2 regions of the Shewanella sp. SM55 genome follow, and region 1 is predicted to be linked to the other one. Evidence: predicted binding sites of a transcription regulator. Region 1 holds the regulator's gene; the other holds the start of a gene.
The links. Region 1 encodes ArgR, which controls arginine synthesis, uptake and breakdown. Its sites were predicted from a motif close to ANTGAATANNTATTCANT; they were not measured.

Region 1 (4,428 bases):
AGCCAAATGTTTGAAGACTTAGTAGAGTTAGTTGAAGAAGAGCGTGGCTTTAGATTTATGGATAGCCGCGATTTGACTGGTTTTGTCGATGGCACCGAAAACCCTAAGGGGCGCCACCGCCAGGAAGTGGCACTTGTGGGTGATGAGGATCCTGAGTTTAAGGGTGGCAGCTATATCCATGTGCAAAAATATGCCCATAACTTGAGTAAGTGGCATAGATTACCAGTTAAAAAACAAGAGGATATTATCGGCCGTACTAAGCAAGATAATATCGAGTATGAATCTGAAGATAAGCCACTGACCAGCCATATCAAGCGCGTTAATCTTAAAGATGCCGATGGTAAATCAATGGAGATCCTGCGTCAGAGTATGCCCTATGGTTCGCTGAAGGAGCAGGGATTAATGTTTATCTCTAACTGCCGCACGCCAGAACATTTTGAAAAGATGCTGCATAGCATGATGTTTGGTGATGGCGAAGGCAATCATGATCACTTGATGCATTTTACTAAGGCGATGACAGGTTCATCTTTCTTTGCCCCCGCACTAGATTTTATGCTGCAGTTCGACGAATAAGCTTTCTATAATCAAGCCGGATTAGTATCAATCGAGACGCACTTAAGCTAACGCCTAAGTGCGTTTTTTATGCTAATGTGCGGGAACCCATTTTTTGATATCGAGCTGCCATTGCAGGGCGGTGAAATCGATAAAAGCGCGCACTAGATTTTGCTGATAACTGCGGGACAAATATACCGCCCACAAGGTTTGGCCTGGTGTCGTAAATTCGGGTAGGACTTCTTTGAGCTGACCACTGGCAAGGTATTGGTTAGCCAAGTCACAGGGTAACCGCACTATGCCATGTCCACGTAGCGCCGCACTGACCAACACTCCCATATCGTTAGCCCTAAGATTCCCTGTAACTTTGACGTGCTCGGCTTGTAGTTCTTTTAGAAAAGACCAGTTTTGTTGCACTGAGTGTATGAGGCAGTTGTGGGCCAGCAGATCAATGGGTTCGAGGAGTGGCGTTGCGCTATCAAGATAGCTCGGCGCCGCGCAAAGTACCGCATCTATGGTCATCAAACGCCGAGCTATGAGATTCTCATCGGGCTGCTCAGTATAACGTAGCGCCACGTCGACTCTTTCATCTACCAATTGCGCAAAACTGTCCGACATTACCAGTTGAATGTTGACCTTAGGATGAATTTTAATAAAGCGATCGACGACATCAAACAGACTGTGCTGCCCTAGGCCAATAGGCGTAGCGATACGAATACTGCCTACCAGTTCACTGTTATGGCTGTGGGCACGGCTCTCCATGGCCGCAACTTCACTTAAGATCCGCTGGCAAAATTGTAGCGCTTCCTCACCCTGCAAAGTCAAGCTGGCGCTGCGCGTGGTGCGGTGTAATAAGCGTAAACTCAACCACTGCTCCACTTCTTGAATATGACGGGAAACCTGCAGGCGGCTGAGGTCTAAATGTTCGGCAGCTTTGGTAAAGCTGCCGCAGTTTGCGACTTCGACGAAACTGCGTATAGCGGCAATTTTATCCACATTAGTATCCTATATTGAAACAATCATGCTCAATTATTGATGTTTATTAGGTGAAAAACTGCAAGTAAACTGGATCCAATGTAAATCATCTGAGTGAGACAATGAAATGAAAATCGCAATTTTAGGTGCAACGGGTTGGATCGGTGGTGCAATTTTAAAAGAAGCACAGAGTCGTGGACATCAAGTGATAGCGTTAGTGCGTGATCCAAGTAAGTTATCCGTGGCTGACGTGGCAGTACGTGCCGTGGATTTAGAGCAGCCATTGGTTGCCGATACCTTTGCTGGCGTAGATGTCGTGATTGCCGCCGTTGGTGGCCGTGCCCAACAAAATCATGGTCTAGTGGCGAGTACGGTTCAGCATTTACTGGATGTGCTGCCTAACGCTAACGTGTCACGTTTATTGTGGGTCGGTGGTGCTGGGAGTTTAGAAGTGGCGCCGGGTGTGACGCTGGTCTCTAGTCCAGATTTCCCTGCAGCATATAAAGATGAGGCGTTAGCTCAGGGTGAAGCCTTGAAGGTATTCCGTGCGGCGCAAACGGCAATCAATTGGACCTTTGTGAGCCCAGCGGCTGAGATTTATCCCGGTGAGAGTGAAGGCCCGTACCGTCTTGGTGGAGACAGCTTCTTTACCGATGCTAATGGTCAAAGCCGTATCTCTGTAACCGATTACGCAAAAGCCATGGTAGATGAAGCCGAAAAGGGCGCTCACCCAAACCAGCGCATCAGTGTGGCTTACTGATATCGTTATAGTTGAGTTAGAGATTGTGAGTTAGATATTGTGCTTGAATGTGTAACGTAATCGGGACAATGGCCAAATAACCAGCGCGGTATAGCACTTCAAAATGTACAGATAAAATAGAACAGGTCAGCTCACTGACCTGTTTTTTTATTCTGCATAATTGAATAAAGATTTGATGGTTTCTAAGGTATCGGCGATATCTTGGATGCTCGATGGGCAAATAAAGATAGTGTCATCACCGGCAATCGTACCCAAAATGCCTTCTGGTTTACCGATAGAATCCAACAAGCGGGCAATAAGCTGCGCGGCACCAGGGCTAGTTCGCACGACGATCATAGCTTGGTTGTGATCGACGTCGAGTACCAAATTCTTCAGCGGGCTACCCGCGGTGGGTACGCCTAATTCGGCTGGTAAGCAATACACCATCTCTTGCTTAGCGTTGCGAGTCCGCACTGCGCCGAACTTGCTGAGCATGCGTGACACTTTCGATTGGTTAATATTACCAAAGCCTTCAGCTTGCAAGGCGGTGACGATTTCACTCTGAGAGCCAAAGCGCTCTTCTTTTAAAATCGACTTAAAAATTCTAACAAGGTCATCCTGATTCTTGGTCGTTTGCATAATATTATTATTCGTTATTCAAAAAAACAGGCCCATTTTGAATATTTTTAGAAAAATTGTCAACAAATAACCAGATTGGTTGAATAAAAATTCACTAAGTCCCAGTGGTTAAGCGTTTGTAGGGGGCGTAAAAATCCCAATTTGAGTAATTGTTCTACATTGCTTCTGCGTTATTCCGGAATTCTTTTGTCCCACGACTAAGGGATAATTGAAATTGTTGTGACATTCCAGTAATGTGACGCCAACGCAAATTAGATCCATGTCACACATATCCGAGAAATAACGGAGATAACTATGAAAGTTGCTGTACTTGGTGCTGCTGGTGGTATCGGCCAGGCTCTTGCCCTACTGTTAAAAACTCAATTGCCTGCGGGTTCACAATTGTCTCTATATGATATCGCACCGGTTACTCCGGGTGTTGCGGTTGACTTGAGCCACATTCCAACTGCTGTTGAAATCAAAGGTTTTGCTGGTGAAGATCCAACGCCTGCCCTAGTGGGTGCTGACGTTGTTCTAATTTCTGCTGGTGTTGCGCGTAAGCCTGGTATGGATCGTTCTGATCTGTTCAATATCAATGCGGGTATCGTTCGCAACCTGATCGAAAAAGTAGCGGCAACTTGCCCTACGGCTTTGGTTGGCATTATCACTAACCCAGTCAACACGACCGTAGCTATCGCTGCAGAAGTGATGAAAAAAGCGGGTGTTTACGATAAGAACCGTCTGTTCGGTATCACGACTCTAGACGTGATCCGTTCTGAAACTTTCATCGCCGAATTAAAAGGCCTGAACGTTGCTGACGTTAAAGTGAATGTGATCGGCGGCCACAGCGGCGTGACCATTCTGCCATTACTGTCTCAAGTTGAAGGCGCGACTTTCACTGACGAAGAAGTGGCAAGTCTGACGACTCGCATCCAAAACGCGGGTACCGAAGTGGTTGAAGCTAAAGCCGGTGGCGGAAGCGCGACTCTGTCTATGGGTCAAGCGGCTTGCCGTTTCGGTCTGTCTCTGGTTCGTGGTCTGCAAGGCGAAGCTAACATCGTTGAATGCGCCTATGTTGACGGCGGCAGCGAGCATGCTGAATTCTTCGCACAACCTGTGCTGTTAGGCAAAAACGGTATTGAAAAAGTACTGCCTTACGGTGAAGTGAGTGCATTCGAAGCTAACGCTCGTGATTCTATGTTAGATACGCTGAAAGGCGATATCAAACTAGGCGTTGATTTCGTTAAATAATCTTTCGGATAATCTTTTTAGATTATGACGAATTAAAAACGGAGCCATTGAGCTCCGTTTTTTTATGCCTAGGTTTTACACTTTACTAAGCTAATTCAGTCGATCAGCGGCGCTTAGTGGGCAGTTGGCAATTATCGTCGCAGCGGGCTTTGCCCGTCAGTAAATAGGAGATGCGATATCTGTGTTTTGCAAATCTGAGATAGCACCAATCGGCCACAGTTTTAATCACGGGCAGGCGTAACAGTTGGATCCAAGCGCGTGTGCCTGTCAGTGCCCACGCTTTACAAGTGACA
Region 2 (4,428 bases), on a different contig from region 1:
CTATTTATCTGGGCGGTAAATAACGATCACATGCTCGATGCCAGCCTAGGTTACTTCATCAATCCTTTACTCAACGTCTTACTCGGTATGTTATTTCTAGGCGAAAGATTGCGTAAACTGCAATGGTTTGCGGTTTCACTCGCCAGCGCTGGCGTATTGATCCAGTTAATCTCTTTTGGCTCAATTCCCATCGTCTCACTGGCACTCGCGGGCACCTTTGGTTTCTATGCGCTGCTGCGAAAAAAGGTCAATGTGGATGCTAAGGCCGGATTATTGGTCGAAACCGCAGTGTTATTACCGGTAGCGCTGATTTATCTCGTCGCAACCTTAGACACTGCCACGGCGAGCATGCTGACTAACGATTGGCAATTGAATCTGATGTTAATGGCGGCTGGGATAGTGACTACCATTCCTTTGCTGTGTTTTGCAGGGGCAGCGGTACGTATTCCATTGTCTATGCTCGGCTTTTTCCAATATATTGGCCCGAGTATTATGTTCATCCTCGCGGTGAGTCTGTTCAATGAGCCCTTCGATGCCGAAAAAGGCGTGACCTTCGGCTTTATCTGGAGCGCGCTACTCGTCTTTACCTTAGATATGGCCTATAAACGCAAGACGGCGTAAGCATTATCACGCCGATACACAGTTGCAGAAGTGATGACATATGATGATTACTTTTGTAACTGTGCTAAAAACTCACTCCCTTGCGGTACTGTCAGTAATAAACTGTAGCCTTTAGTCGTTGGCACTAACACTAACTGCGATTTATCTGTTATCGCCAAAAATGCCCTGCCTTTCCCTTGTAGATTAAACCAACCCAATTGAAATCCTGGCATGCCTATACCGTTGGCTTTAAATCTCGGCGTTAAATCTGCCTCTTGTTGCAAATCGACTATGCGTGCCTCGGCGGGCAATAAATCCACGCGGGATAACTGCACTTTATAGAAGGGAACATCCAATGTGAGCTCTGTATCGGTTAACACTAATTCGGCGCTATTCGATTGATAGAAGACCCAAGAAAATCCGCCCATCACCACCAGCAATATACCTAAACTCGCCGACTTCGCTATCTTAGGCATATTTTTTAGCCATAACATCAGTAAGATACCCGCTAAACCGAGCAATAAGACGATAAAACTGAAGATAGAGGTTTGGGTTAAAGGGGCGAGTTCAAAAAATTGAGGACTCATTGGCAGTATCTCCCGTGCAGTGAAGCCTTAATCTGCCAACAAAGACATATTATGTCGATAAAAATGCCAGCGCTAATATGAGTACTAGGCTGACATTGATTGGATTGATTTAGAACGGCTTAAAGATCGAGCGCGAGAATTTTGGAGCGGCGTTGATAGTTATACAACTGCTTCTTCTTCTGCGGCAGTGCTTCAACATCTTCAATCACAAAACCATGCTCTAAGAACCAGTGAATGCTCCGAGTTGTCAATGCAAACAATCGTGAATAACCACGGTTTCTGGCCTGATTGATAATGTTCTTCAGCAGTAAGCTCCCTCTATCGGCATCGCGATAATCAGGATGCACCACCAAACAAGCAAACTCACCCGCATTGTCCTCTTCAAAAGGATAGAGCGCAGCACAACCAATCACTAAACCATCGCGTTCAATCAACATGAACTGTTCGATTTCGATCTCAAGCTGCTCACGGCTACGACGCACCAGAATGCCTTGCTCCTCCAATGGACGGATAAGGTTCAGTACACCGCCAATATCAGCGATCGACGCACAGCGTAAACGCTCGGCACTCTCAGTCACGATTTGCGTGCCTATCCCTTCGCGAGAAAACAGTTCCTGCAACAAGGCGCCATCTTCGAGGTAGCTAACTAAATGACAACGCGGTACGCCATTGCGGCAAGCATCGATACTGGCTTTGAGAAACGCCATAGTGCCAACACAAGCAGACCCTTGCTCGGCCAGCTTGTTCATGATGTTTTGCGCATCATTTGGCATCAACTCGGCAATCACATCGCCATTACGATCGAGAATACCGTTCTGTGAGCTAAAGCCGATCATCTTGTCGGCTTTGAGCTTAATTGCCACTTGAGTCGCGATTTCCTCGGCGGTGAGATTAAAGCTTTCACCAGTAACCGAAGCCGCAATCGGCCCCATCAATACGATGCAGTGATTATCTAACTGACGTTTTAAGCCTTGCACATCAATACGACGCACTTTGCCACTCAGACAAAAGTCCACACCATTATCCACACCCAGTGGTTGAGCAATCACAAAGTTGCCGCTCACTAAGTTAATTTGCGCACCTTGCATCGGCGTATTACTTAAACTCATGGATAAACGCGCTGTGATATCAAATTGCAGTGCACCCGCAACTTGCTTAATCACTTTGAGCGAATCTTCATCCGTGATACGCACACCGTCGTGGTAGGCAGGCGCAATACCGTTGGCGGCTAATGCAGCATCAATCTGCGGCCTAGCGCCATATACCAACACCACTTTGATCCCTAAACTGTGCAGCAGGGCGACATCATTTAAGATGGCGCGGAATTGATTTTGAGCCAAAGCTTCACCACCCAGCATGACCACAAAAGTTTTACCTCTGTGGGCATTAACATAGGGGGCAGAATGACGAAATCCATCAACCAGTTCAGTGGTACGCACGCGTTATTTACACCTCATTTTTGAGCTGGCAGCGTCACTATGACACACCAGGAATGAATCGCTAACTTTCGCGTATGGTATTGCATTTTAATTCACATATAAAGAATTTATTCTCACTAAAGTGCAGATTTGATGATTTAAAGTGCTTAGAACTGCACTATTTTATATTTTCAGTAAGTGTTCACACTTTTTTAACTTCACAGGGGATGATTCAGCGGCATCAGTTTGCGAGGCAATTATCTCAACTTGATGACTAGCCACTAAAAAAATGCAAAAAAAAGCCCCTTAAATAAGGGGCTTTTCTCGAAACACTAACCAAGGATTACTTGATTTTGGCTTCTTTGTAGATAACGTGCTGACGAATAACTGGATCAAATTTTTTGATTTCCATTTTTTCAGGCATGTTACGCTTGTTTTTTTCAGTTGTGTAGAAGTGACCAGTCTTAGCTGTAGAAACTAATTTGATCTTCTCACGATTACCTTTAGCTTTAGCCATGATCTATTATACCTTCTCGCCACGGGCACGAAGTTCAGCAACAACAACTTCGATACCTTTTTTGTCGATCAGACGGATACCTTTAGTAGATACACGTAACTGTACGAAACGCTTTTCTTCTTCTAACCAAAAACGGTGGTTTTGTAGGTTAGGTAAAAAACGACGACGGGTCGCGTTTTTTGCATGCGAACGGTTGTTACCAACCATCGGCTTCTTGCCAGTAACTTGGCATACTCTTGACATGTCAATCTTCTCCAAAAACAATTTTAACGCTCGAGCATTAATGTGCCTCGTATGGCCGTCGCCCGAGGCACAAAGAGGGCGCATTTTATACACGATCACAGAGTGAAGATCAAGTGTTAGATTAATTAATCCAGCCTCGTTCTGCAAAAGAAACTATCTCTCGATCACCTACAACCATATGGTCCAACAAGGATACGTCTATGGTTGCTAACGCATTTTTTAATCGCTCAGTTATTCGTCGGTCAGCCTGACTGGGCTCGGCAATACCAGACGGATGATTATGACAAACTATAACTGCTGCGGCCTTTTTCTCCAGCACTAAGCTCACCACTTCACGTGGATATACTGAGGCTGAGTCTATTGTGCCGCGGAATAATTCGACAAATTGAATCACTCTATGCTGGCTATCCAGCAGTAAAACTGCGAACACTTCATAGGAGCGATCGGCCAATTGTCGCATTAAATAGTCCCGAGTTAAATCGGGATTTGTCAAAACCTGACCTCTTTGCAGATTTTCCTGCGCTACACGCCGCGCTAATTCGGCCGCAGCTTGAAGCTGGGCGTATTTTACAGGTCCTACGCCCGGAAGTCGACACACCTGATTTCTTGGGGCACAGAGCAGGTTTCTGAGGCCGCCAAACTCGCAAATAAGCGACCTAGCAAGGTCAACCGCGTTTAATCCAGCTAAACCGTTACGCAGCAATACTGCCAGTAATTCAGCATCCGAGAGATGCGCAGCTCCTTTTTGTAACAGTTTATCTCTGGGACCTTCGCCCTCAGGCCAATCTTTAATCCCCATGCGACCTCCCTGTCATCTCACATATTTTCACTTTACTGAGTATGGACGAGATTTTTTGAACTGGGATAGTCACTAAAATTCACCGCTTTGTGATATTGTTGCCGGCATTATTTCTATCTCGGATGATGTCTGTGAGTCTGACAAATAAAAACGTCCTGCTGGGCATTGGCGGCGGTATTGCGGCCTATAAAAGTGCTGATTTAGTACGTCGCTTGAAAGAGCGTGGTTTTGATGTGCGCGTGGTGATGAGCCAAAGTGCGATGG

Region 2: a site for ArgR is predicted at 2,706-2,723, ahead of argA (amino-acid N-acetyltransferase). Genes of this name have one in related genera too.

What each region holds. Positions count from the first base shown of each region.
Region 1 covers NZ_JAKKRS010000003.1:185,674-190,101, forward strand. The annotation lists gene L5L91_RS06185 (Dyp-type peroxidase) at 1-573, shown strand, start outside; gene L5L91_RS06190 (LysR family transcriptional regulator) at 646-1,548, opposite strand; gene L5L91_RS06195 (NAD(P)-dependent oxidoreductase) at 1,655-2,287, shown strand; gene argR (transcriptional regulator ArgR) at 2,435-2,905, opposite strand; gene mdh (malate dehydrogenase) at 3,200-4,135, shown strand; gene L5L91_RS06210 (thiol-disulfide oxidoreductase DCC family protein) at 4,239-4,428, opposite strand, start outside.
Region 2 covers NZ_JAKKRS010000019.1:36,900-41,327, forward strand. The annotation lists gene rarD (EamA family transporter RarD) at 1-621, shown strand, start outside; gene L5L91_RS19915 (PH domain-containing protein) at 669-1,187, opposite strand; gene argA (amino-acid N-acetyltransferase) at 1,307-2,626, opposite strand; gene rpmG (50S ribosomal protein L33) at 2,949-3,122, opposite strand; gene rpmB (50S ribosomal protein L28) at 3,129-3,365, opposite strand; gene radC (RadC family protein) at 3,487-4,164, opposite strand; gene coaBC (bifunctional phosphopantothenoylcysteine decarboxylase/phosphopantothenate--cysteine ligase CoaBC) at 4,287-4,428, shown strand, end outside.